Regions from separate parts of the Stenotrophomonas sp. YJH_SMC_69 genome, predicted to be linked through region 2. Evidence: predicted binding sites of a transcription regulator. Region 2 holds the regulator's gene; each other region holds the start of a gene.
The links. Region 2 encodes FliA, which starts transcription of late flagellar genes. Its sites were predicted from a motif close to TAAAGTTTNNCNNNCNNNGGCCGATAA; they were not measured.

Region 1: AC5P8F_RS04015 (methyl-accepting chemotaxis protein) is a predicted target of FliA. The motif match lies at 4,798-4,824, and genes of this name have one in related genera.
Region 3: AC5P8F_RS04515 (methyl-accepting chemotaxis protein) is a predicted target of FliA. The motif match lies at 1,246-1,272, and genes of this name have one in related genera.

The regions. Positions count from the first base shown of each region.
Region 1 is NZ_JCAFTS010000002.1:187,425-193,993, forward strand. Features, by position in the region: gene AC5P8F_RS03980 (D-alanyl-D-alanine carboxypeptidase family protein) at 1-691, opposite strand, end outside; gene AC5P8F_RS03985 (GIY-YIG nuclease family protein) at 824-1,390, shown strand; gene AC5P8F_RS03990 (hypothetical protein) at 1,398-1,541, opposite strand; gene AC5P8F_RS03995 (LysR substrate-binding domain-containing protein) at 1,640-2,539, shown strand; gene AC5P8F_RS04000 (transporter substrate-binding domain-containing protein) at 2,574-3,290, opposite strand; gene AC5P8F_RS04005 (VOC family protein) at 3,373-3,744, shown strand; gene AC5P8F_RS04010 (arylamine N-acetyltransferase family protein) at 3,810-4,649, opposite strand; gene AC5P8F_RS04015 (methyl-accepting chemotaxis protein) at 4,853-6,569, shown strand, end outside.
Region 2 is NZ_JCAFTS010000018.1:23,672-30,240, reverse strand. Features, by position in the region: gene AC5P8F_RS20205 (chemotaxis protein CheA) at 1-91, opposite strand, end outside; gene AC5P8F_RS20200 (protein phosphatase CheZ) at 94-699, opposite strand; gene cheY (chemotaxis response regulator CheY) at 699-1,091, opposite strand; gene AC5P8F_RS20190 (RNA polymerase sigma factor FliA) at 1,149-1,895, opposite strand; gene AC5P8F_RS20185 (MinD/ParA family ATP-binding protein) at 1,892-2,779, opposite strand; gene flhF (flagellar biosynthesis GTPase FlhF) at 2,766-4,382, opposite strand; gene flhA (flagellar biosynthesis protein FlhA) at 4,528-6,569, opposite strand, start outside.
Region 3 is NZ_JCAFTS010000002.1:290,675-297,243, forward strand. Features, by position in the region: gene AC5P8F_RS04505 (S41 family peptidase) at 1-186, shown strand, start outside; gene AC5P8F_RS04510 (NAD-dependent epimerase/dehydratase family protein) at 285-1,178, shown strand; gene AC5P8F_RS04515 (methyl-accepting chemotaxis protein) at 1,390-3,921, shown strand; gene AC5P8F_RS04520 (DUF2628 domain-containing protein) at 4,000-4,386, opposite strand; gene AC5P8F_RS04525 (hypothetical protein) at 4,604-4,774, shown strand; gene AC5P8F_RS04530 (TonB-dependent receptor domain-containing protein) at 4,835-6,569, opposite strand, start outside.

The sequences.
Region 1 (6,569 bases), on a different contig from region 2:
TGATCAGGCGTACCGGCAGGTTCCGCCCGGGCACAGCCCGGCAGGCAGTGGCGGCCAGGCAGAAGCCTGCGGCCTGGGTGTAGCCGGTCTTCAATCCATCCACGCCGTCTTCGCCAAGCAGTGCGTTCTGGTTGCTGCGGCTGAAGCGGCCATGCGCGAACGTGCGCTGCGCGGTGATTGCCAGGATCTGCGGATGGTCATTCAGCAGGCAGGCGGCGAGTACCGCCATGTCGCGCGCGCTGGAGGCATGGTGCGGGGTGGTGATGCCGGACACGCTGGCGAACCGCGTGCTGCGCAGGCCAAGCTGGCGCGCGTGCCAGTTCATGCGGCCCAGGAACGCAGGCTGTGATCCGTCCAGATGGCGTGCGATGGCCAGCGCCGCATCATTGCCGGAGACGATCATCAACCCTTCCAGCAGGCGCGCCAGCGTGACTGTTTCGCTGGGCACCAGGCCCATGCGTGTTTCATCATCGGCTACGGCATGCACATCCTCGGCGGCGATGGTGACCGCCTGGTCCCACGTGCCACCGTTCTCTTCGACGCATCCGTAAGCGGCGTAGGCGGTCATCAGCTTGGTCAGCGAGGCCGGTTGCCGCGCGATGTCCGCGTTGTGCTGGTGGACCACCGCGAAGGTTGCCGCGTCCAGGGTGATGGACGAGACCGGCAGGTGGGCAGGCGCAGGAGCAGGCATGGTGGCGGTGATGACAGCGACAGCCAGCGAGGATAGTCCGAAGCGGCTGCATGAAGCCGTACTGCCAAAGCCCTGCGGCGCCCACCGCAACGCCCGGTTGCGCCCGGGCTGCAGTGGAGGCAGCCTGCGCACATGCAGTCGCATATCCGCATCGACGGTCGTGTCTTCGCCTACGTCTTCCCCTGTGCGTGGGAGGACTACGCGAAGATCGGCTTTTCACGCGATCCGCTCGGGCGCATCAGCGCATTGCACCGGCGCTGGTTCGAGTTCTTCGACCTTGATGCCGGTACGCTGGTGGAAGCGGAGAGCGAGCGCGATGCGCGTGATCTGGAGCTGCAGCTGCGTTCGCCGTTCAAGGCGCACCGCGCGCCGGCGCCGATGACGGTCCAGGACAAGGCCGGAGGTCGCACCGAATGGGTGCGTGGTGCCAACCAGGCGTTGTCGCTCGCGGTTGATGCGTTGGGCGCACAGGGCTATCGCTGTTTCCAGCTCAAGGCTTGGCTGCAGGCCGCCCAGCGCCTGCGCATGGACCGGCTGCACGACTGGGCGGCGGTGCAGCTACCGGAAGAGGATGGCCTGCGCATGCCCGGTGGCCCCGGCGAGCGCGTGCTGCGTGACACCCTCGACGGTTGCCGGGCGCTGGATATCGACCCAATGCCATGGCTGCCTGAACACGTCCAGCGTTGGTATGCAGGTTGAGCCGTGTTCAACGGCCACGCGGTTTCTGAACCGGCGCGGCCGGTTGCGGCGCACCCGTGGGGGAGCCGGTGGACGGGCAGGCCAGCTGCCGGGCCAGTTCGGCGTTGGCCACGTGGCCCTGCAGGAACAACAGGCTGCCGTAGATGTTCATGAGCGTCCCTCCACTTGAGTGGATTGCACGATACGGGCAGCATTGACCGGGAAAAAGCGACATTTCCGCAAGCATGCCTTGAGAGGAATTCAAGCCTGATGTCCCGTCCGCCCCTTCACGCCCTGCAGGGCTTCGTGGCCGCCGCGCGGCTGGGCAACCTGTCACGCGCAGCGGCGTCGATGAGCCTGACCGTCAGTGCGCTCAGCCATCAGATGCGCCAGCTGGAAGAGCGGCTGGGGCAGCCACTGCTGGTCCGCCAGCCACGCGGCGTCACCCTCACCCTGGAAGGGCAGCGCCTGCTCGACCAGGTCGGCCCGCATCTGGATGCGATCAACGAGGCCTTCCAGCCCTATGCCGCACGCGCCGAGCACGTGCTGACGATCAGCGCGGTACCGTCGATGGCGTCGGCGTGGCTGGTGCCGCGCTTGGGGCACTTCGTTGCCGAGCATCCACAGATCGAGATCAACCTGCAGTCGAGTGAACGCCTGATTGACTTCGAGCGACAGCGCCAGTTCGACGCCGCGCTGCGGCTGGGCAGCGGGCAGTGGCCGGGCCTGGTGGTGGAGCCGCTGTTCGACGAGTGGCTGCTGCCGATGGCCAGCCCGGCGCTGATCGAACGCATGGGAGGGATCGACCGCGTGCCGCTGAACCAGTGGCCGCTGCTGGGGGATCCCGATGGCGCGTGGGGCGCCTGGTTCGCGCTGAGTGGGCAGAACCCGCCGCCGCGCTTCGTGGCGGTGCTGGATGATTCGGAGGCGCATCACCGTGCGGCGCTGGACGGGGTGGGCGTAGCGCTGGGACGGGTGACGCGGGCGCGCCTGCTGCTGGATTCGGGCCAACTGGTGGCGCTGTCCAGCCTGCGACTGAAAACCGCCTGGCCGCATTGGCTGGTCTACCCGCAGCGCTCGGCCCGCCATCGCGGCTTCCTGGCCTTCCGCGACTGGCTGCACGCTCAGGCGGCCGAGCACGTCCGGCACATGGCAGACGCGCATTTATAGCGTCGAGCCATGCTCGACTGCGTGTGTCCCGCGGTCACCGTACCAACGTAACCGCCTGCCCGGCACGGGCGAAGGCTTCGCCCAGCAACGAGCCTGCCTTGATCGCCTCCACTTCCTCGAACAGCGCCTGCAATGCATCGGCCGGGCGCGAGGCCGGCGCCGCGACCGCCTGCTGGATCACGGTGAAACGGTCGGCCAGCACGCGGTGGCCGGGATGCGCCTGCGCCCAGGCGGCCAGCGGCTGGCGCACGCCGGCGGCGGCATCCAGGCGCTGCAGATCGAACAGGGTGATGGCAGCGGCCGACGTCTCGGCCCGCTCGATCATGGCGTGGCGCAGTTCGCGGCTGAGGAACAGGTCGTAGGCGGCGCCACGACCGACCGCGATGCGCAGACCATCGCGGTCCAGGTCGGCCACCTGCTGCGCAGGGCTGTCCTCGCGCACCAGGTAGGTGCCTTCGATCTCCACATAGGGGGCGCTGAAGGCGATGCGGCCGGCGCGCGCCGGATCGATGGCCAGGAAGGCCAGGTCCCAGGCATCCTTGCTGGCTGCAGCGACCACCGCGGCCGCGGCGTCGTGGCAGGTGAAGCGTGCCTGCACGCCCATGCGCTGCGCCAATGCCGTGGCCAGTTCCAGTGACGGCCCGCGCGGTGAGCGCGCGTCCCCCTGCGCCAGTACTGGATTGCCCAGGTTGATGGCCACGCGCAGGAAGCCCAGCGGTGCCAGCGCACCACGATGATCGGCCAGGGACATGCAGGACTCCGCGGGGAAAGGGCGGTCCAGCATGCCAGTACGGACCTGCAAGGCAGTGTCAGCATCCGGTTATCCTGCGGACATGAACCCCATCCTGCACGTCGAGATACCGGTCACTGACCTGGCCCGGGCCATCACGTTCTACCAGCACTGGCTGCAGGTGGCGGTGGACGAACCGATCCTGCTGCACGACTGCAGGATGGCCTACCTGCCGTTTGCCGATGAGGCCACCGGTGCCAGCATGGCGCTGGTGCGGGGGGCCGACTATCTGCCCTCCGTCCACGGTGCGCGCATCTACATCGGGGTTGATGACCTGGATGCCAGCCTCGAGCGTGCGCTGCAGGCCGGGGCCGAGCTGCGCTTCGGCCCGGCCGATGCCGGTGACTGGCGCGTGGCCGAGATCGCCGACAGCGAAGGCAATCGCATTGCGCTGCAGGCGCGCGTGGTTCTGTAGGGCCGAGCCCATGCTCGGCTGCTGTTGACCCAGCCGCCAACGCTCATCCGAGCATCGGCCCGGCTCTACACCGTGGCCGAGCGTGAGCGCTGCAGCCAGTCGTTGATCGCCGGGTCCAGCCGTGGGTCGTCCGGCAGCTGCATGCCGAAGCGCTGCTGCAACACCTCGCGCACGTCGCCCACATCGCGCAGCGGACGCTTGTCCGGTGCCTGGCCGGGACGGTACTCGGTGTAGTTGCCACTGCCGATGGTGCGTCGCCAGTCCGGCCCGGTCAGGGATGCGCGCAGCTGGCCGGGGAAACTGGAATCGGGATGGGTGCACACGTACCAGTTGCCCACGACGTTGTCGATCGGTGCCGGCGCGTGCAGGTCGAAGCGATACATCGCCCGCCAGCCATCGCCGGACTCGGCGGACAGCACGAAATCCCCCTCGCCGGGCAGGCGCTGCAACAGGAAGCGCTCGTGGGGCGTGGCCTGCGGCTGCGGATCATGCAGCCGCAGCGGCACGGTCGGGGTCAGGCTGCCGAAACCGGCATCCACCAGCCAGTCATCGCCGTCCACCTGCACGCGCAGCAGCAGGTGGGTGCGTGCGGTCAGTTCGCCGTCCTGGGCGGCCAGCAGCACGCGCGCGCTCAACGGCTGTGCATCGAAGCCCAGCGCCTGCAGCAGTGCCAGCAGGCCGCCGTTGAGTTCGAAGCAGTAGCCGCCACGACGGTCGTCGAGCAGCTTGCGCTGCACGCTGTCCAGGTCGATCGGTACTGCATCGCGCAGCAGGCAGCTGAGGGTTTCGAACGGAACCAGTGCGTTGTGGCGCTGCTGCAGCAGGGTCAGGCCCGCCAGCGTCAGCGGTGGCGGTGCATCCAGCTTCAGGCGTTGCAGGTAGCGGGGGACATCGAGCGTCGTCATGCGCGCGCCGGGCGGGGGAGGGAGATCTACTGTGCTCTCCCAACCGGGGTTGAGGTCAAGCATTGCGCGGGTGTCATCCCCCCGTCGCCTGTGCCGGGTACAAAGGCCGCGTCCGCCAGCAATCGGTGGGAGTGAACCAGGAGCGCCCTAAAGTTGCGCCATTTCCCGCCGATACAGGTGCGTCCTTCCGCCTGGAGCCTGTCATGTCGGCCGTCGTCCCCCACCTCCGGTCCCTGCGCATGCGGCTTGCCGCACTGCGCTCGGCGTCCCCCGGCCTGCTGCTGTGGCTGCAGCCGCATCGGCTCAGTGTGGCCAGCAAGCTCAAGGCGACCCTGTGGGTCTGTGGGCTGGGCCTGATCGCGATCGCCGCCGTCTACGCCTGGACCGGCCATGCCAGCACGCAGGCGGCGCGCAGCCAGGCCAGCTACCAGCACGGCAGCGATCTGGCCGCGAGCGTGGCCACGCGGGTGGCCGAGGCGCGTCGTCTGCAGACCCAGTATGCACGTAGTTTCGACGATGCCGACCGCGCGCAGCTGCTGGCGACGCAGAAGGCGCTCCAGGCCGATCTTCAGGCGCTGCGCGCGATGCCGATGGATCCCGGCCGGCGCGAGGCGCTGCGGGCACTGACCGAAGCCGCCGGCGCGTTCTCGCAGGGTGTGGCCGCCCTGTTCGAACGCGTCGATGAGATGGGTCGTGGCGATGCCGGCCTCGCCGCGCAATTGCAGCAGGCCGCCGACGCCCTGCAGGCGCAGGTGGATGCGTTGCAGCGGCCTTCGTTGGCGTTGTCCCTGCAGAAGATGCGCCGACAGGAGGCACTGCTGCTGCTCGATGGCGACTCCACCCATGCCGACCGTGCGAGCGAAGAAAAGCTGCCGTTCGATCTCGCACTGGTGGGCCTGCCGACCGATGCGCAGGATGCCCTTCGCAACGGCATGGAGGCCTATCAGGCCGCATTGCTGGGCTATACCGCCGCCCGCGTGGGCCTGGATGTAGAGGCGCAATCGCTGCTGGAGACCGCCGCCGGCGTGGCGCCGGCGCTGGCCGCCTTCCAGCAGGCCCAGGTGGCGGCGCTGGCCAAGGCACAGGCGCGCCAGCAGGCCGGCGCACGCACCATGAGCGTGCTGTTCGCGGTGACCCTGCTGCTGGTCGCCGGTGTGTTGATCACCAGCCTGGTGCTGGTGCTGCGTGCGGTGCGCCAGCCGATGCAGGACACCCTGCGTTTCGCCAGCGACATCGCCGACGACCGACTCGACACCACCCTGCGCGTCTACAACGCCAACGATGAAATCGGCCAGCTGGCGCAGCGCCTGGTCGACATGCAGCAGCGCCTGCGCGCGCGCATCGAGACCGAGCGTGCCGTGGCGCGCGGCAACACCCGTGTGCGGCAGGCATTGGACAGTGCGCAGACCGGGCTGATGGTGATCGATGCCGAGGGCCAGGTGGCCTACGTCAATCCGGCACTGCTGCAGCAACTCGAGCGCGAGGCCGAAGATCTGGTGGGCAGCGATGCCGTGCGCCTGCATCCGGCGCTGGCCAGCCTGGCCGGCGCGCGCCAGCGCGAGGAGCGCGAGATCGGCCATGCCGGCGTGCGCTACCAGCTGATTGCCAACCCCATCATCGACGAAGGGCAGTTCCTCGGCGTAGCGGTGGAATGGCGCAGTCGTGCGCTGGAGACGCTGCTGGAAACCGAGGTCGCTGCCCTGGTCGATGCTGCAGCACGCGGCGACCTGCATGGCCGTATCGTGCTGGAGGGCAAGCAGGGCTTCGTGCGCACCTTGTCGACCAGCATCAATCGCCTGCTGGCCACCTTTGAAACCAACCTTGGTGACCTGCAGGCACTGCTGGCTGCGCTGGCCCGCGGCGACCTCAGCGTGCGCATGGAGGGGGACCTGCAGGGCGTGTTCGCGCGCATGCGCGACG
Region 2 (6,569 bases):
CCAGCGACACCAGCTGTTCGCCGAGGCGATCCAGGATTTCCTGTGCCTCGATGATGAAATCGGCAGTGATGTCGTCGGATACCGCGCTCATGCTTACAGCCCCAGATCCGACAACAGGTCGTCGGCGTCGTTCTGCGAGACCGCGTGGCGGTCCAGTCCCTTCAGTGCCGGCCCGGCCAGTTCCGGGTCGGTGCGATGCTGTTCCGGCGGCAGGCCGAGCGCGCCGAAGCCTTCATGCACGCGGCGGACGATGCCGACCACGCGACGGATGATCTGCCCGGTCAGGTCCTGGTAGCTCTGGGTCAGGGCGATCTCGGTCAGGTTGTGGCGGATGCGCTCCAGCTGCGCGTCCTGGCCTGGCTGCAGGCCTTCGGCGCGCAGCTGCTCGGTCAGGCTGCGGCATTCCTCGGCCAGGTCCAGGGTGCGGTGGGTGGCCTGTTCGGTCATCGCCACCACGTGGTCCAGGCGTGCGCACGCATCGTCCAGTTCGCCGGCCTCGCTGGGCACGGTCGGCAGTTCGCCCAGGGCCTGCCCCAGCTCGCGGGCCAGCCGCGAGAGGCCGCTCATCATCGGCTGCGTGCGCAGCGCGACCAGTCCGTCGATGCGTTGCCGCCAGGCGGCTTCGTCACCGGACTCCAGGGCATCCAGGGCTTCCTGCAGGCGCAGGGCGAGGGCGTTCTTGTCGACCGTGGTATCCATCAGGCGCTGGCCGCCAGGCGTTCGAAGATCTTGCCCAGCTTCTCTTCCAGCGTCTGCGCGGTGAACGGCTTGATGATGTAGCCGTTCACGCCGTTCTGGGCCGCTTCGATGATCTGCTCGCGCTTGGCTTCGGCGGTGACCATCAGCACGGGCAGGGTCTTCAGCTTGGCGTCGGCACGGATCGCCTTGAGCAGTTCGATGCCGGTCATCACCGGCATGTTCCAGTCGGTGACGACGAAATCGAAGGGCTGGCTCTGCAGCAGCGACAGCGCGGCATGCCCGTCCTCGGCTTCGGCGGTGTTGGTGAAGCCCAGATCGCCCAGCAGGTTCTTGACGATTCGACGCATGGTCGAGAAGTCGTCGACGATGAGGATGCGCATGTTCTTGTTCAAAGCAGAGTTCCTTTGTTGTTCATTCCGGGCGGCCGGGGGCAGTCGCCTCGGGGATGTTCATTCTTCCAGGCCGGCGTCGACGGCCTCGAAAATCTTCAGGCGGCCGCGCAGGCGCAGCACGGCCTGGCCATGGATCTGGCAGACCCGCGACTCGCTCACGCCGAGCACCGCGCCGATCTCCTTCAGGTTCAGCTCCTGCTCGTAGTACAGCGAGAGCACCAGCTGTTCGCGCTCGGGCAGGTGGCCGATGGCCTTGCCCAGCTCACGGCCGAACTCGCCGCGCTCCAGCACCTGTTGTGGAGTCGGGCCGCCCTGGGCGACGGTATCCAGTTCGCCCTGGTCTTCGATGCGCGACTCCAGGCTCAGCACCTGGCCACGTGCGGCGTCTTCCATCAGGCGCAGGTATTCCGGCAGCGGCATCTCCATCGCGGCGGCCACTTCGGTGGCGCTGGCGGCACGGCCCGTGCTCTGTTCCAGGCGGCGGATGGTGGCGGCGGCGTCGCGTGCACGGCGGTGCACCGAGCGCGGCACCCAGTCGCCACGGCGGATCTCGTCGATCATCGAGCCGCGGATGCGGATCGAGGCATAGGTCTCGAACGAGGCGCCCTGGTCGGCGTCGTAGCTGCGCGAGGCTTCGATCAGGCCCATCATGCCGGCCTGGATCAGATCATCGACTTCGACGCTGGCCGGCAGGCGCGCGGCCAGGTGGTGGGCGATGCGTCGCACCAGGTCCGAATGCTGGGCGATGACCTCGTTGGCCGCCGAGCGCTGGACTTCCCTGTACTGGTGGGCTGCGCCTTTCATGCGGCCACCCCACGCTGCTTGAGGATGCGTTCGAGGAAGAACTCGACGCCACCGCGCGGTTCGGTCGGTGCCTGCCAGCGCGCGGTGCGGCGTGCGATCTCGGTGATCGCCAGCGCCGACGGGCTGGACGGATAGGCCTTCACCACCGGCTGCTGGCGCTGCACCGACAGGCGCAGCCAGTCATCCTGCGGCACGCAGCCCAGGTAGTTCAGCGAGACATCGGCGAGGAACTTCTCGCAGACGCGGGTCAGCTTCTCGTACAGCACGCGGCCCTCGTTCGGGTCGCGCACCATGTTGGCCACCACCTGGACGCGGTCCACGCCGCGCTCGCGCGACAGCACCTTGATCAGTGCGTAGGCGTCGGTGATCGAGGCCGGTTCGTCACAGACCACCACCACGGTGTCCTGCGCGGCCTGGCAGAAGGTCAGCACGCCGTCGGTGATGCCGGCGGCGGTATCGACCACCATGATGTCCAGCTCGCGTTCCAGTTCGGAGAACACGTTGACCAGGCCGACATGCTCGGCCGGGGCCAGCTCGGCCATGTGCCGGCGGCCGGAAGCGGCCGGGACCACCAGCACGCCGTTCGGGCCTTCGACGATGACGTCGTCCAGCGAGCAGCGGCCGGCCACCAGGTCGGCCAGCGTAAAGGTGGGGTTCAAGCCCAGGATCACGTCGATGTTGGCCAGGCCCAGGTCGGCGTCCAGCAGCAGCGTGCGCTTGCCCATGCCGGCCAGCGCCACCGCCAGGTTGGCGGACACATTCGTCTTGCCCACGCCGCCCTTGCCGCCGGTCACCGCGATGGTGCGCACAGGGCCGAGCGGCTCGCTGCGGGTGGCCGACAGCGGGAAGGTCTTGGTCAGCTTGGCGTACTCACGCGACGGCATGGTTCAACTCCGGGTTGCAGGGCATATCGGCCGCTCGGCGCAAATCTTCAAGGCGAAGTACAAGATTGGCTGCACTGGCCCGGTGCAGGTCCTCCGGGACGTCCTGGCCATCGGTCACCCAGGTGATCGGCAGGGCGTGGTCCACGGCCACCGACAGGGCGTTGCCGAAGCGGCCGGTCTCGTCCAGCTTGCTCAGCACCAGGCCCTGCAGGTTGGCCGCACCGAAGCGGCGCACCACCTCGTCCATGTCGCCGAAGCTGGTGTTGGCCGGCAGCACCAGCAGGGTGCGCACCTGGCGCGCGGCGCGCAGCCACTGCAGCTGGGCGGCCAGGGCACGGTCGCGCGGGCCCAGGCCGGCGGTATCGATCAGCACCAGCTTGTAGTCCTTCAGGCGTTCCAGCAGCTGGTCCAGGTCGGTGCCGCTGTTGGCCTCGTGCACGGCGATGCCGAGCTGGCGGCCGTAGCCATACAGCTGTTCACGGGCGCCGATGCGGGTGGTGTCGGTGGTGACCAGGGCGACGTCACGCGGGGCGTGCTTCTCGGCGAAGCGCGAGGCCAGCTTGGCGATGGTGGTGGTCTTGCCGGCGCCGGTCGGGCCGACCAGCGCGATCACGCCGCCTTCTTCCAGCGGGTCGACCGGGGCGATCGGCAGCTTGCGCGAGATCAGCCCCAGCATCAGGCCGCGGCCACGATGGGCTTCGGTTTCCAGCGGGATCTGCATGGCCACGTCGCGGGCCAGCCCGGCGTCGAAACCGTACTCGTCCATCAGGTCCAGCGCGGTGGCGCGCACCGGGCTGCCACGCAGGCGCTCATCGGTGAAGCGGTTCATCTCGCGCTCGATCACCTGGCGCATGCCGGCCACTTCCTGGCGCAGCTGGCGGATCTCGGCGTCGTCCTGGGCAACCACGGTCAGCGTCGGTGCCGGGGCCAGCATGGGGGCCGGGCTGGCCTCGATAGCGGCTTCGACCGCTGCCGGTTCGCTGGCGGCGATCCCGGGCTGCGCGTCGATCACGGCAGCGGTCGGCAGCGGCGGCGGCAGCACGGCCGGGGCCACGCTTTCGTGATGCGCCTCGTGCGGCGGGTCGATCTGGAAGCGCGCGCGGTTGGCCGGCACGGTGGCGGCCGGTGCAACGATGGCCTCGGCGAACGGGGCGAAGATCTGGTCCGGCGGTGCCGGTTCGTTGACGGCGGCGCGGGCCAGGGTGGCGGCGAAGCCGGTGCTGCCCCGGGTCGGCACGATCTCGTCGGCGCTGTCCAGGGTGCGGCCGGTGGCACCGACGGCGGCGCGGGCGAGGGCGGCCACTGCCGAGGTGGTGGCCGCGACCGGTTCCGGCGCCGAGGTGCTGCTGCGGCGGCGGGTGACGGCGGCGATCACCGCGTCGGCGGCGGTGCGCGGCTTGGGTGCCGGCGGCGGTGCGACGTCACGGCGCGAGGCTTCCAGTGCACGCTGCACGGCGCTCTCGTCGTAGTTGGCGGCGGCGACGATCTCGATGCCTTCCTCGATCCGGCGGTTGGACAGGATCACGGCGTCAGGACCATGTTCCTTGCGCACCAGGTTCATGGCCGAGCGCATGTCGGCGGCGACGAATCGTTTGATTTTCATGCTGTGGTCACGGGGCGAAGACGGCGGGGTGGCGGTCGGAGAACTCGGGTGGTCGGTGGTCTGCACGGTGCGGGTTCCCCTTGGTATCTGTCTGTTGCGTTGGTTCGAAAGTGGTGTCTGTTTTCTGGCGCATCGCAGGGCGGCGTCAGCTGATCGTTCCGACCAGCTTCAGGCGCTTGTCCTCCGGCACCTCGCTGTAGGCCAGGACCGACAGCGACGGAACGCTGTGGCGGACCAGGCGGGCCAGCGCGGCGCGCACCGGGCCAGGTACCAGCACGACCGCGGGCTCGTTGCGGGCTTCCTGCTTGCTGACACATTCGGCCAGGCTCTGGTGCAGTCGCTCAGCGAGTCCGGGTTCCAGCGCGGCGCCGTTGCCCTGCGTGGACTCCTGCAAGACACGTTCCAATTGCGGGTTGAGGGTGAATACCGGCAGCTCCGCCGACATTCCGGCGATCTCCTGCACGATGAAGCGGCCCAGTGCGGTGCGAACAGCGGCGGTCAGCACGGCCGGGTCCTGGCTGCTGGGCGCATGTTCGACCAGTGCCTCCGCGATCTTGCGCAGCTGGCGGATCGGAATGCGCTCGACCAGCAGGTTCTGCAGCACGCGCACCACCGCCGACAGCGGCAACGCCTTCGGCGTCAGATCTTCGACGAGCTTGGGCGCGCTCTTGGCCAGGTTGGCCAGCAGGTGCTGCACTTCTTCGTGGCCGAGCAGTTCCGGCGCGTGCTCACGGATCAGGTGCGACAGATGGGTGGCGACCACGGTGGCCGGATCGACCACGGTGTAGCCCAGCGTTTCGGCCTGGGCGCGCTGGTGCGGCTGGATCCAGGTGGCGTCCAGGCCGAATGCGGGGTCCTTGCCGGCGATGCCTTCCAGCGCGCCGAGCGCGCTGCCCGGGTCCAGCGCCAGCTCGCGGTCGGGGTGGATCTCGGCGGTGGCCACCGGCACGCCGTGCACCAGCACGCGGTAGCCGTTGGCCGGCAGTTCCAGGTTGTCGCGGATGTGCACCGACGGGATCAGGAAGCCGACATCCTGGGTCAGCTTGCGGCGCACGCCCTTGATGCGCGCCATCAGTTCGCCGCCCTGGTTGCTGTCCACCAGCGGGATCAGCCGGTAGCCGACCTCCAGGCCCAGCGGATCGACCGGGCGCAGTTCGTCCCAGCTCAGTTCGGCAGTCGGTGCCGGTGCGGCCGGGCGGCCGAGTGCGTTGAGTGCGGCGGCATCGGTGCCACCGCCTGCCGCATCGGCAGCCGGCGCCTTGCCCTTGCGGTACAGCTTCCAGGCGATGAAGCCGAGGATCGCGGCCAGCGTCAGGAAAGCGACGTTGGGCATGCCCGGCACCAGGCCGACCACGCCGATGATGCCGGCGGTGATCGCCAGCGCACGGTACTGGCCGAACACCTGGCCGGTCATGGCCTGGGCCATGTCCTGCGAGCGCGAGGCGCGGGTAACCAGCATGGCCACGGCGCTGGAGACCAGCAGGGCCGGCAGCTGCGCTACCAGGCCGTCACCGATCGACAGCAGGGTGTAGGTGGCGGCGGCTTCGCCGAACGGCATGCCATGCTGCAGCACGCCCACGGCCAGGCCGCCGAGCATGTTGATGAACAGGATCAGGATGCCGGCAATGGCATCGCCGCGGATGAACTTGCTGGCGCCGTCCATCGCACCGTAGAAGTCGGCTTCCTCACGCACTTCCTCGCGGCGCAGCTTGGCTTCTTCACGCGTCAGCAAACCGGCGTTGAGGTCGGCGTCGATCGCCATCTGCTTGCCGGGCATCGCGTCCAGGATGAAGCGCGCGGTCACTTCCGAAACGCGGCCCGCACCCTTGGTAATGACCACGAAATTGATGATGGTCAGGATCGCGAACACCACGATGCCGACCGCATAGTTGCCGCCGATCACGAATTCGCCGAAGGCGGCGATGACCTTGCCCGCGGCATCATGGCCGTTCTGGCCGTTCAGCAGGATCACGCGGGTGGAGGCCACGTTCAGCGCCAGCCGCAGCATGGTGGTGATCAGCAGCACGATCGGGAAGATGGTGAAGTCCAGCGGGCGCTTCACGTAGACCACCGCCAGCAGCACCATCAGCGAGATGGCGATGTTGAAGGTGAACAGCGCATCGAGCACCGGCGCGGCCAGCGGCACCACGACCATGGCCAGCAGGGCCAGCACGATCAGCGGCGCGC
Region 3 (6,569 bases), on a different contig from region 2:
CATATGTTTGGTGATCCTGTGCTGCTGCCCGATGGCTATCAGATCAGCATTCCCGACCGGCAACCGATCAATCTGCGCACCGGCGGCAACTGGGAAGGCACCGGCGTGAGGCCTGATGTGGCCGGCGGCGACGATCCGCTGTTCATCGCGCGGCAACTGCTGGCGCCTGCGAAGTCGTCAAGATGAACGCACGATTGCATGGCTGTCCTATCGCAGATGCGCGAACGCATGCCTAGAATCGAAGCATCCCGGTAGTTCCCGGGCGCTTCGAGTGAATGGACTCAATGAAGATTCTGTTGACCGGCAGTTCCGGGCGCATCGGGCGCGCGATCTTCGGTGCGTTGGCGGCCGCCCACGAGGTGGTGGGGCTGGACCGCAGCCCGTTCGCCACCACGCGCATCATTGCCGATGTCACCGATCGCCAGGCGGTCACGCGTGCGGTGCAGGGCGTGGACGCGGTCATCCATACCGCGGCCCTGCATGCTCCGCATGTCGGCCTGGTGCCGGACGCGGTATTCCAGCAGATCAACGTGGAGGCAACCGCGCACCTGCTGCAGGCCGCACGCGAAGCCGGCGCACGGCGTTTCGTGCTGACCAGCACCACCGCGCTGTACGGCCATGCCGTGGTAGCCGGTGGCTGCCGTTGGATCGATGAAGACACCGAGCCGCTGCCGCGCACGATCTACCACCGCACCAAGCTGCAGGCCGAGACCCTGGCTGAAGCTGCCGCCACGCCGGGCTTCAGCGTTCGCGTGCTGCGCATGGGCCGGTGCTTCCCGGAACCGCCCGAGCGCATGGCGATGTTCCGCCTGCATCGCGGCATCGACGCCCGCGATGTGGCCAGCGCACACGCTGCACTGCTGCTCGACGAAGGCGCCCGATTCGCCCGCTATCTCGCCTGCGCACCGACGCCGTTCCGGCGCGAGGACTGCCTGGAACTGGCCACCCACCCGCGCAGCGTGCTGGCCCGTCGCGCGCCGCAGCTGCTGGCCGAGTTCGAACGCCGTGGCTGGCCGCTGCCATTGAGCATCGACCGTGTCTACGACAGTGCCCGCCTGCGCAGTGAGCTGGGCTGGCAACCGTGCTTCGGGCCGGACGACGTGCTGCAGCAGTATGCCGTCGGCAGCATCGAGGTACTGCCGCGCGCGCAGTGGATCAAGGACCGCGTGGCCGAGTGAGGCCATCGCGACGGACGGGTGGCTGACCCGACCCTGAGCAGATTCAGGAATGTGCAGGCCGGTCGCCTCAACCTCGTTGGCGGGCGGCCGCTAACCCGGTGCGCTTCCAGCGCCGGGCCCGCCCGGCGGCCGGTGGCCTGCGCGACGGATCGCGCGCCTGCGCGGTGCCTTCGTGGTGCCGGTCGACCTGAACTGCCTTGCGGACCCTCCCATGCCTTCTTCCCGTTCCGCCGCTGCCCGCCGCCCGGGCAGCATCGCCCACAAGCTGATGCTGGGCACCGCCGCGATCGCGCTGCTGTGCTTCGGCCTGACCGCGTTCCTGATCTATCGCCAGGCCAGCGCCAGCCTGATCAGCGCCTCACGCCAGACCATGACCAGCGAGGCGACCGCTGAGGCGCGCCAGGTGGCGGCCGATCTGGGCACCGCCTTTGCCAGCAACGATGCCATGGTTGAAAGCGTGCTGGCCCAGCGCGCCCGTGGTGACGTGCCCGACCGCGCCAGTCTGGCGGCGGTGCTGGGCGAGCAGCTGCGCGCCCATCCCGAATGGCTGGGCAAGAGCACCATGTGGGAGGCCGATGCCTTCGACGGCAAGGATGCCGAGTTCGTCAACACCGAGGCGCACGATGCCACCGGCCGCTACATGAGCTACTGGGCCTGGCAGGAGGGCAAGCCGCAGCAGTCGGTGATGACCGATTACACCGAGACCGCCAGCGGTTCCGGTGACTGGTACATGGTGCCCAGCCGCGACAAGCTGCCGAAAGTGAGCGAACCGTATGCCTATGACATCGCCGGGCAGCAGGTGCTGATGAGTACGCTGAGCACGCCGATCATCGAGAACGACAGGTTCCTCGGTGTGTTCACCGTCGACTTCTCGCTGGCAGCGTTGCAGAAGCACCTGGCCACGCTGCAGCCGATGGGGGCCGGCCGCGTCGAACTGCTGTCGCCGAAGGGCGTGGTGCTGGCCTCGGCCAATGCCGCCGAAATCGGCAAGCCTCGCAACGACGCACTGACCCGCAGCATGCTGGCCGAGATCGCCGCCGACCGCCCCTTCGAGGCCTTCAGCCCCGATGCGGCCGGCAACGTGCGCGTGTATGTGCCGCTGCGCGTGGGCGATGCCCCGCAGCGCTTCGCGCTGGGCGTGGTGATGCCGCATGCGGTGATCGTGGCCGAAGCGCGCCAGCTGCTGTGGCTGACCCTGCTGGTCGGCGTGATCGCCGCGCTGACCCTCAGCGCCGGTGTCTACATACTGCTGCGCCGCCTGGCGATCCGCCCGCTGGCCGAAGCGGTGCGCGTGGCCGGTGACGTCGCCGCCGGCAAGCTGGACAGCACCCTGCCGGCGCGCAGCAACGACGAAGTGGGGCGCCTGCTGGACGCGATGCAGGGCATGCGCGGCCAGCTGCAGGCGGTGATGGCTGCGCAGGCCGAAATGGCGCGCCGCCACGATGCCGGTGAACTCAGCTACCGCATGGATGCCGCGGCGTTCCCGGGCGAGTACGGCCGCATGGTGGCCGACAGCAACCAGCTGGTGGCCTCCAGCAACGCGGTCACCCAGCGCCTGGTTGAAGTGATGCAGCGCTATGCCGTCGGCGACCTCAGCGTGGACATGGAAGCACTGCCGGGCGAGAAGGCGGTGTTCACCGCTGCGATGGCGACCACCAAGCGCAACCTGGCCGCGATCAACGAGCAGATCCAGCAGCTTGCCGCTGCGGCCGCCGCCGGTGACTTCGCCGTGCGCGGTGATGCACTGCGCTTCGACCACGATTTCCGCCGCATGGTGGAGACCCTCAACACCATGATGGAAGTCAGCGACCACAACCTGGCCGCACTGTCGACGCTGCTGCGCGCGATCGCCGGCGGTGACCTCAGTACCCGCATGCAGGGTGACTTCCATGGGGTATTTGCGGTGATGCGCGACGATGCCAACAGCACCGTGCAGCACCTGACCCAGATCGTCGGCCAGATCCAGCAGTCGGCAGCCAGCATCCGCTTGGCCGCCGGCGAGATCGCCGCCGGCAACAGCGACCTGTCGCGCCGTACCGAACAGCAGGCTGCCAACCTGGAAGAAACCGCCGCGTCGATGGAAGAACTGACCTCCACCGTGCGCCAGAACGCCGACCACGCGCTGCAGGCCAACGCGCTGGCCGGTTCCGCGGCGGGCGTGGCCAGCGAAGGCGGCCAGGTGGTCAGCCAGGTGGTGCACACCATGGAGCAGATCGAGGCGTCTTCGCAGCGCATCGCCGAGATCATCTCGGTGATCGATGGGATTGCGTTCCAGACCAACATCCTGGCGTTGAACGCAGCAGTGGAAGCGGCGCGCGCCGGTGAGCAGGGCCGTGGCTTCGCCGTGGTTGCCAGTGAAGTGCGCGCGTTGGCGCAGCGTTCGGCGGGTGCTGCGAAGGAGATCAAGGAGCTGATCGACGCCTCGGTGGCCCAGGTCGGTGCCGGTGCGCAGCTGGTGCACGGCGCGGGGCGCACCATGCAGGACATCGTCGGTCAGGTCGGTCGGGTCAACGAGATCATGGCCGAGATCTCGGCCGCGTCGCGCGAACAATCGGCCGGCATCGAGCAGGTCAACCAGACTGTGGTGCAGATGGACGAAACCACCCAGCAGAACGCCGCGCTGGTGGAGGAAGCCAGTGCCGCCGCGCGCGCGATGGAGGAGCAGGCCGAGCAGCTGGCGGTGGCGGTGTCGCGCTTCCGCCTGCAGGCCGAGCCGGCGGCCGTGGCACGCCGCGCGGCCTGATCGCGCAAATGAAGACGCCCGGCGGGGGCCGGGCGTCGGTTGCGTCCTTGCCGCGCATCCCTGCGCCGGTCTGATGGCTTAGAACATTCCTTCAAACGGGTTCCAGCTGGCGCGACCTTCCACCTTCTCCAGGTAGTAGCTGTAGTTGGTGCTGGAGGCGACCAGCAGATTCATCGCGATGAACAGCATGCGCCCGACGACGTCGGGAAGGAACATGCTGACGATGGCCAGCGCGATGTTGATGCCGATGACCACCAGCGCCTTGCGCCACATGCCCAGGATCAACAGGTAGATCGCACCGAAGAACAACGCGAAGAAGTTCAGGTTGATCTTCAGGCGGTCACCGAACGACAGCGCCTTCCAGGCCTGCTTGAAACCGGGATTCTTGGGCGCGCCATGCTGGCGGAAGAAGTTGAAGCGGAACTGCCACTTCGGGCTGAACTGGGACAGGTCAGTGGTATTCATTTGGGGGAAACATCCCTGTGAGAAAACGTTTTCATGATAAGGCAAGTCCTATTCAGGATCCAAGGGCTGCCGTCAAAAATGTGACGCGTGCCGTGTTCCACATGCTGCGGCCGGGTGCCGCACCGTCACCCGCCCGCCTTGTTTTTAGGATAGGGTGCGCAGTTCCGCTGCCGCCCCGGTTGGACCCGTGCGGCGGCGGGATGTCCATGGAGGTTGCATGACCACACCTGCTACACCGGAAAACGCACCGGGACCGGTGCTCCTGCCGACACCTGAAGTGGTGCAGGCACAACAACTGCTCGCACGCCAGCAACTGGCGGTGGCGATGGACCGTGCGCGCACGGCCGCCACGCGGGACGCGGCACCGGCCGCGCTGGAAAGCGAGTAACCCGCAATACCGTCGATCGCGCTGGCATGTCGCCAGCGCGATCACGGCGCGTGCCGCCGGTCAGAAGCGCGCGGTCGTGCTGAGGAAGTAGCTGCGCCCGGCGACGAAGTAGTCGGTGGAGCCTTCCGCATACAGCTTCTTGTCGGCCAGGTTGCTGACGCCACCGCGCAGGGTCAGCACCTCGTTGACGTTCCATGCCACGGTCAGGTCATACAGGGTGTAGGCCTTGAGGAAGGTCGTGGCGGTGCCGGTCTGCTTGCCGGTGTACTGCGCCGACAGGCTGCCGGAGAACACCGTATTCGGCGTCCAGTCCAGCGACGAGTAGCCGGAGAATTCCGGCGTATCGATCAGGTTGCGGCCGGTGGTCAGGTTCCTGGCTTCCTTCATCCAGGTTGCCGAGGTGCGCCAGCGCCACTGCTCGCCGAAGCGGACGTTGAAGTTGCCTTCCATGCCGCTGGTGCGCGCGCGCTGCACGTTGCTCATGCGCGTCCACCAGATGCCGTTGAAGCGGCCCAGCGGTGCGTATTCGATCTTGTTCCGGAAGTCGGTGTGGAAGTAGGTCACGCCAACATCGATCAGGTCATTGTCGAAGCTGATGCCGATCTCGCGGTTGGTGCTGGTTTCCGGATCCAGGTCCGGGTTGCCGGCCATGTAGCACCCGCCGCGGGTATAACCCAGCGGGATCAGCGAGGTGCAGCCACGGCCGCCGGACTGGGTGGCAGCGGTGGCCGAATTCTCGGTCAGGCTGGGCGCACGGAACCCCTTGGAGACGCCACCGCGGATGGTCCACTGTTCGGCCGGATGCCAGACCAGGTACGCACGCGGGCTGACGTGGCCGCCGAACTTCTCATGGTGGTCCAGGCGCGCGCCCACGGTCAGGGCCAGGGTGCGGTGCAGCTTCAGTTCGTCTTCGACAAACAGCGCCCAGGTATCCACTTCCAGGCTGGAGCCGCTGACGGCGTTGCCGGCGTAGTCGATCGGCGCGCGGCCGATGGTATCGGTGTTGGTCAGTTCCTGGCGCTTCCACTGCCCACCCACGGCAAACTGGTGTTCAACGCCCAGAGTGAACGGCGTGGTCAGGCTGCCTTCGATGATCGTGTCGGTGGCCTCTGAGCGGCCGGTGGCGCCGATGTCGTTCTTGTATTCGGTCCGGTACGCGCTGAGCCTGGAGGTGCCGAAGCTCCACGTGCCATCGTGGTTGAGCGCCAGCGAGCTGCGCTTGAGCTCACTGGCTCCCCAGGCGCCTTCGTCCTGCTTTTCCAGCGACGCATCGATGAAGGCCTGCTGCACGCCATGGCCGGCTTCCAGCGACAGTTCCTGTGCGTCGCTCAGCTTCCACTGCAGCAGCGCATCGACAGTGCGGTCCTTCTCGCCGGCGTAGGCATTGCCGTAGACACCGTGGTTGGACTGGTCCGAATCACGGCGCATGCTGTTGGCACCGATGCGCAGGCCGAAGCGTTCTCCCAGTGGGCCGGAGAAGGTCGCGCCGATCTGCTGGGTATCGCCGCGCTTGCCATCACCGGGACGGGTGTAGCTGTGGGTGGCGCTGCCGTTCCATTCGTCGCCGATGCGCCGGGTGATGATGTTGATCACCCCGCCCATGGCGTCGGAGCCGTACAGCGAGGACATCGGCCCACGCACCACTTCGATGCGTTCGATCTGGTCGGGCGAGATCCAGTTCAGGTCCTGGCGGCCGAGGTCGGGGCGGTAGTTGGTCGCGGCCGAGCTGCCCATGCGCTTGCCGTCCACCAGCACCAGCGTGTAGTTGGACGGCATGCCGCGCAGCTTGATCTTG